DNA from 2 places in the Aquincola sp. J276 genome. Region 2 is predicted to be linked to the other one. Evidence: riboswitches for the same ligand, from Rfam matches in the RefSeq annotation. Region 2 holds a riboswitch; the other holds the start of a gene.

Region 1 (3,403 bases), 750 kb from region 2:
CCAGCGCGACGCGGCCTACTGGCTGAGCGAGGCGGAGATGGCCAAGGCGCCCAAGGAAGCGCAGGGCTTCTTCCAGGGCGCGATGGCCGCCGCCAAGCCGTACGCCGATGCAGGCGCACTCAAGACCTTCGACGGCAACACCGAGCTGGTGCCGGGCGTCCGGGCGCTGCGTGCCTATGGCCATACGCCGGGCCACAGCGTCTATGCCGTCGAATCCAGGGGCCAGAAGCTGGTGCTGTGGGGCGACCTGATGCATGTGTCGGCGGTGCAGTTCGCGCAGCCCAACGTCACCATCCAGTTCGACACCGACAGCAAGGCGGCGATGGGCGAACGCCGCAATGCGTATGCCGACGCGGCCAAGGGCGGCTACCTCGTGGCCGCGGGGCATCTGCCCTTCCCGGGCATTGGCCGGCTGCGGCCCGAGGCGGGTGGATACCGCTTCGTGCCGATCGACTACGTGCCGTACAAGTAAGGCATCAGCCTTCGCGCATCGCCTTGGCGATGAGCGAATAGGAGCGCCGGCGCACCAGCGGGTCGTGGGCCCAGGTGTTGATGACGATCTCGCCGAGCTGCAGTTCCTCGGCGATGTCCTTGAGCATCGCCGCCACCTGCGCGCCGGTGCCCACGAAGGCCTTGCGGCGCATCGGCGCCACCGTGGCCATCTCGGCCTCGGTGAAGCCGCGCGCGGCGACGGCGTCGGGCGGTTGCAGCGGGCCCAGCACGCCTCGCGCGCGGTCCACGCGCCAGCGCTCGCGGCTCAGCGCATGGTGGCGGGCTTCTTCCTCGGTGTCCGCGGCCAGCGCCCACACGCAGATGGTGGGCAGCGGCACGGGATGGCGTTCGCTGGGTTGGTAGAGCTCACGGTACAGGCGCAGCGCCTGCTCCACGCCCTGGCCGTCCATGAAGAAGTAGGCAAAGGCATAGGGCAGGCCGAAGTGCGCCGCCAGCTGCGCGCCGTAGTCGCTGCTGCCCAGGATCCACACCTGCGGCGCATGTGGGCCGCGCGGGTGGGCGGTGATGCCGTTGTGCGGCAGGCCGGCCGTCCAGGCCTGCAGGTCGCGCACCTGCTGCGGGAAGTGCTCGGCCGCATGATGGGCGTTGGGATTGAGGGCCATCGCGGTGCGCATGTCGCCACCGGGCGCGCGGCCCACGCCCAGGTCGATGCGGCCCGGGGCCAGCGCCTCCAGCACGCGGAACTGCTCGGCCACCTTGAAGGCCGAGTAGTGCGGCAGCATCACGCCCGCGCTGCCGATGCGGATGCGCTGCGTGGTGGCCGCCACCGCGGCCATCAGCACCTCGGGCGCGGTGCCGATGATGGTGGGCAGCGCATGGTGCTCGCTGAGCCAGAAGCGGTGGTAGCCCTCGGCCTCGCAATGCGTGGCCAGGCCCACGGTGTCGCGGATGGCGGCGTCTTCGCCATGGCCGGCAAGGGAAACGGATTGGTCGAGGGCGGACAACAGCAGGCTCATGCGGCCACGCTATCACCGCCCGCATGCCGCCGTGGGCGGCAGGGGCAACACGTTGACACCCGCGCCGCGGGCCTCCCACAATCGCCCCCGCTCCGGGGTGCAGGCCGACAGGCCCGCTGAGATGGTGAATCCGAACCCGCGAACTTGAACCGGTTAGTACCGGCGGAAGAAGAGCTGTTGTGTCAGGACGGGTGCGTGCCTTCGAGGGGCATGCGCCGGGCCGGCCTTCGGAGCATGCATCGCCACGCCACGAAGGAGACCCGCATGAACGCCCCCGACCAACTCGCGCAGTTGCTGCAACGCACCCGCGAGCCCTTTCCCGCTTCCACCAAGGCCTGGATCACCGGCAGCCGCGCCGACCTGCGCGTGCCGGTGCGCGACGTGGCCCTGAGCAACGGCGAAGTGGTCTCGCTGTACGACACCTCCGGCCCCTACACCGACCCCGCCGCCCTCATCGACGTGCGCCGCGGCCTGCCCGATGTGCGCGGCGCATGGATCAGCGAACGCGACGGCACCGAGCACTATGCAGGCCGCCTGCGCCATGGCCTGGACGACGGCCTGCGGCACGACGAGCGCGACAGCGCGCGCATCGCGCAGCTGCGCGCCGAGGCCGCGGCACTGCAGCGCACGCCGCGCCGCGCCAAGTCCGGTGCCAACGTCACGCAGATGCATTACGCCCGCCGCGGCATCGTCACGCCCGAGATGGAATACGTGGCCCTGCGCGAGAACGGCAAGCGCGAGTGGATGGCCGAGTACCTGGCCGATGCGCAGCGCGAGCAGCGCCTGGCCGGCAACGGCATGGGCGCGCGGCTGCCCGCCGTCATCACGCCGGAATTCGTGCGCGACGAAGTGGCCCGCGGCCGCGCCATCATCCCGGCCAACATCAACCACCCCGAGGTGGAGCCGATGGCCATCGGCCGCCACTTCAAGGTGAAGATCAACGCCAACATCGGCAACTCGGCCGTCACCAGCAGCATCGAGGAAGAGGTGGAGAAGCTGGTGTGGGCCATCCGCTGGGGCGCTGACAACGTGATGGACCTGAGCACCGGCCGCCACATCCACACCACGCGCGACTGGATCCTGCGCAACAGCCCGGTGCCCATCGGCACCGTGCCCATCTACCAGGCGCTGGAGAAGGTGGGCGGCGTGGCCGAGGACCTGACCTGGGCGCTGTACCGCGACACGCTGATCGAGCAGGCCGAGCAGGGGGTGGACTACTTCACCATCCATGCCGGGCTGCGGCTGCCGTTCATCCACCTCACGGCGCAGCGGCGCACCGGCATCGTCTCGCGCGGCGGGTCGATCATGGCCAAGTGGTGCATCGCCCACCACCAGGAGAGCTTCCTGTACACGCACTTCGAGGAGATCTGCGAGATCATGAAGGCGTACGACGTGAGCTTCTCGCTGGGCGATGGCCTGCGCCCCGGCAGCGCCGCCGATGCCAACGACGAAGCGCAGTTCGCCGAGCTGCGCACGCTGGGCGAGCTGACGAAGCTGGCCTGGCAGCACGATGTGCAGACCATGATCGAAGGCCCGGGCCATGTGCCGATGCACCTGATCCAGGCCAACATGGACGAGCAGCTGAAGCACTGCCACGAGGCGCCGTTCTACACGCTGGGCCCGCTGACCATCGACATCGCGCCGGGCTACGATCACATCGCCAGCGCCATCGGTGCCGCGATGATCGGCTGGATGGGCACCGCGATGCTGTGCTACGTGACGCCCAAGGAACACCTGGGCCTGCCCGACCGGGAGGACGTCAAGCAGGGCATCGTCGCCTACAAGATCGCGGCGCATGCAGCCGACGTGGCCAAGGGCCATCCGGGGGCGCGGGCGCGCGACGATGCGCTGTCGAAGGCGCGCTTCGAGTTCCGCTGGACCGACCAGTTCAACCTGGGCCTGGACCCGGACACCGCCCGCAGCTTTCATGACGA
Region 2 (3,403 bases):
GAAGTGAACTTGCCTGGACAACTGCGGCAGCCACCGCGCCCAGAGGTCCAGCGAACGCCAGCCCCGTTGCGCAGTGCGCAGGTCGGCCGTTTCCAGCTCGGCGATGGGGCTCAGCATGCCGGCCGCGGTCCAGCCGACCGCCTGCGGCGGCGTGCGGTCGTCCGGGCCCGCTGCGGGATCGAACACCTGCACCTCGTGGCCGGCAGCCGCCAGCCGCCAGGCCAGCAGGCGGCCCAGCAAGCCGGCCCCGGCGATCCCGACGCGACTCATGCCGCCCGCCCCTCGCCGGCCAGCGGCCGCAGCTGCACGGGCCGCGGTGCATGGCCATGGTTGAGCGGCCCGTTGCCCGCACCGGTGCGCACCGCCGCGCCGTGCCGCAGGGCCTGCTGCACGTAGGCGTGTGCGGCAGCCACCGCATCGGCCATCGGCTGGCCCAGTGCCAGCGCCGCCGCCACGGCGGAGGACAAGGTGCAGCCGGTGCCGTGCAGGTTGCGGCTGTGCAGGCGCGGCGCCTGGAAGCGCCGATGCAGGCCTTCGCGGGACTTCAGCACGTCCACGACCGTGTCGCCCGGCAGGTGCCCGCCCTTCAGCAGCACCGCCTGCGCGCCCAGCTCCAGCAGGGCATTGGCCGCGCCGTCCAGCTCGTCCACCGACACGATGGCGCGGCCCAGCAGCAGCGCGGCCTCGTCCAGGTTGGGCGTGACGAGCGCCACCCGGGGGAACAGCGCCTGCACGATCACCTGCACCGCGGCGGCATCGATCAAGGCTGCGCCGCTGGTGGCGATCATCACCGGGTCCAGCACCACCGGCCGCAGGCCGTGGCGGTCGATCGCTGCGGCCACGCACTGCACGGTGGCGGCCGAATGCAGCATGCCGATCTTCACCGCGTCGCAGCCGATGTCCTCGGCCACCGCGTCGATCTGCGCGGCCAGCACCTCCGTCGGCACCGCATGGATGGCGCGCACACCCAGCGTGTTCTGCGCGGTGATGGCAGTGATCGCGCTGCTGCCGTAGCAGCCCAGCGCGGCAAAGGTCTTGAGGTCGGCCTGGATGCCGGCGCCGCCGCCGCTGTCGGAGCCGGCGATGGTCAGCACCCGGGCATAGCGGCAGGCGGGGGGCGGCGGATTCGGTGGTCATCGCAGCTTCCTTCGCATGAGCGGGCACGCGCGCCGGAAGAAGAGTGACCGCCCTGGGGCCGGTGCTGCTTCCCTCCGCTGGCATGACCCAGTTCAGGTTCAAAGGGTGTTTCTCAGTCGTGCGTCGCACGACACCCCTAGCAAGCGCCAATTATGGCCACGGAACGGCGCGCCCTAGAATCGCCCCCGCCGCGGCCTCAGGGCCTGCGGCACTTCGCTGGGGGTGTTGGCCTGCGCAAGCGGGCCGACTGAGACAGTCCCTTTGAACCTGATTGAGGTAATCCTCGCGCAGGGAAGCCGACGGACCTGGTCCGCCGCACCGCCGCCCGCGGTGCCGCATGCAGCCTCCGCTTTGCCGCCCTGCCATCGACCCGAGACCACGATGGCTTCCGCACCGTTCCGCTTTTCCCTCCACTCGCTGGCGGCCGCCGCCGCCTGCGTGCTCGGCCTGCCGGCCTGGGCCCAGCAGGCCGCGCAGACGGTGGAGATCACCGGCCGCACGCTGCAGGCCGCGCCGGGCATCGGCGGCTTCGGCGAGCTGCCCTTGTCCAGGGCCCCCCTTTGCCGGCACCGTGCTGGGCGGCACCGCGCTGCTGGACGCCGGCGTCGAGCGCCTGTCCGACATCACCCGGCTGGATGCCAGCCTGTCCGATGCCTACAACTCCGACGGCTACTGGAGCTTCCTCTCCGTGCGGGGCTACACGCTGGACAACCGCTTCAACTACCGCCGCGACGGCCTGCCCATCAATGCCGAGACCAGCATCGGCATGGCCAACAAGGAGCGCATCGAGGTGTTCAAGGGCACCAGCGGCATCCAGGCCGGCACCAGCGCGCCGGGCGGCCTGGTGAACTTCGTGGTCAAGCGGCCGGACGCCGCGGTGCGCAGCGCCTCCCTGGAGTGGCGTGAGCAGGGCAGCATCGGCGTGGCCACCGACCTCAGCCAGCGCTTCGGCGCGCACGAAGCCTTCGGCCTGCGCGTCAATGCGGCCTACGACCATCTCGACCCGCAGGTGCGCTCGCTCGAAGGTCATCGCCGCCAGCTGGCCGTGGCCGGCGATTGGCGCATCGCACCGGGCACGCTGGTGGAGGCCGAGTTCGAGCATTCCCGCCAGAGCCAGCCCAGCGTGCCCGGCTTCAGCCTGTTGGGCGACAGCCTGCCCTCGGCACGACGCATCGACCCACGCACCAACCTCAACAACCAGCCCTGGTCGCTGCCGGTGGTGATGGAGGGCAACACCGCATCGCTGCGGCTGCAGCAGCAGCTGGGCTCGGGCTGGCGCTTCACCGCGCACGGCATGACGCAGCACCTGAGCACCGACGACCGGCTGGCCTATCCCTACGGCTGCAGCGCCGAAGACCGCTACGACCGCTATTGCAGCGACGGCAGCTTCGACCTCTACGACTTCCGCAGCGACAACGAACGCCGCCGCAGCGATGCACTGGACTTCTCACTGGCCGGCAGCCCGGTGCTGGCCGGCCTGCGCCACCAGTTCAGCACCGGCGTGCTGTTCACCCGCTTCAAGAGCCGCGCCCAGGGCCAGGCCTACAACTACACCGGCACCGGCCACATCGACGGCACGGCGGTGACCGAGCCTGCGCCCGAGCTGACCGACGAGAACACCGAGCGCGACGAACGCAGCACCGAGCTGTACCTGCGCGACATGGTGCAGCTGTCGGCCGACTGGCGGCTGTGGGCCGGCCTGCGGCACACGCGGCTGCACCGCGACAGCGTGCGCACCGACGGCTCGCGCGCCACCGGCTACGGCCAGAGCGAGACCCTGCCCTGGCTGGCCGCCAGCTGGCAGTGGACGCCGGCCACGGTTGTCTATGCAAGTTGGGGCCAGGGCCTGGAGTCCGACGTGGTGCCCAACCGCAGCTTCTACGTCAACGCAGGACAGGCGCTGCCGGCGCTCAAGAGCCGGCAGACCGAGCTGGGTATCAAGCACGAGCGCGATGACGTCAGCGCCTCGCTGGTGGCCTTCCAGATCGACCGCCCGCGGGCCGCCGACCTGTGCGATGCCAATGACCAGTGCCTGCGCCGCCCCGACGGCAGCGCCCGCCACCGCGGCCTGGAAGCGGCGCTCGGCTGGAGCCATGGGCCCTGGCAGCTGCGCGGCAGCGCGATGTGGCTGCAGGCCCGGCTGCGCAACAGCAGCGATGACAGCTTGAACGGCAACCGCCCCACCAACGTGCCGCCGCGCTCCTTCCGCCTTGCGGGCAGCTATGCCCCCGCGGCACTGCCCGGCCTGCAGCTGCAGGCCGGCCTG

The links. A riboswitch is a leader RNA that binds a small molecule or an ion and turns the genes downstream of it on or off. The one in region 2 is predicted to bind thiamine pyrophosphate.
Region 1: another riboswitch for thiamine pyrophosphate. It lies ahead of thiC (phosphomethylpyrimidine synthase ThiC); the one in region 2 lies ahead of LRS14_RS08130 (TonB-dependent siderophore receptor).

The regions. Positions count from the first base shown of each region.
Region 1 covers NZ_JAJONC010000001.1:2,539,693-2,543,095, reverse strand. Annotated here, with positions in the region: gene LRS14_RS11645 (MBL fold metallo-hydrolase) at 1-472, shown strand, start outside; gene LRS14_RS11640 (LLM class flavin-dependent oxidoreductase) at 477-1,463, opposite strand; TPP riboswitch at 1,553-1,657, shown strand; gene thiC (phosphomethylpyrimidine synthase ThiC) at 1,734-3,403, shown strand, end outside.
Region 2 covers NZ_JAJONC010000001.1:1,789,775-1,793,177, forward strand. Annotated here, with positions in the region: gene LRS14_RS08120 (FAD-dependent oxidoreductase) at 1-270, opposite strand, end outside; gene thiD (bifunctional hydroxymethylpyrimidine kinase/phosphomethylpyrimidine kinase) at 267-1,094, opposite strand; TPP riboswitch at 1,190-1,285, opposite strand; TPP riboswitch at 1,346-1,448, shown strand; gene LRS14_RS08130 (TonB-dependent siderophore receptor) at 1,709-3,403, shown strand, end outside.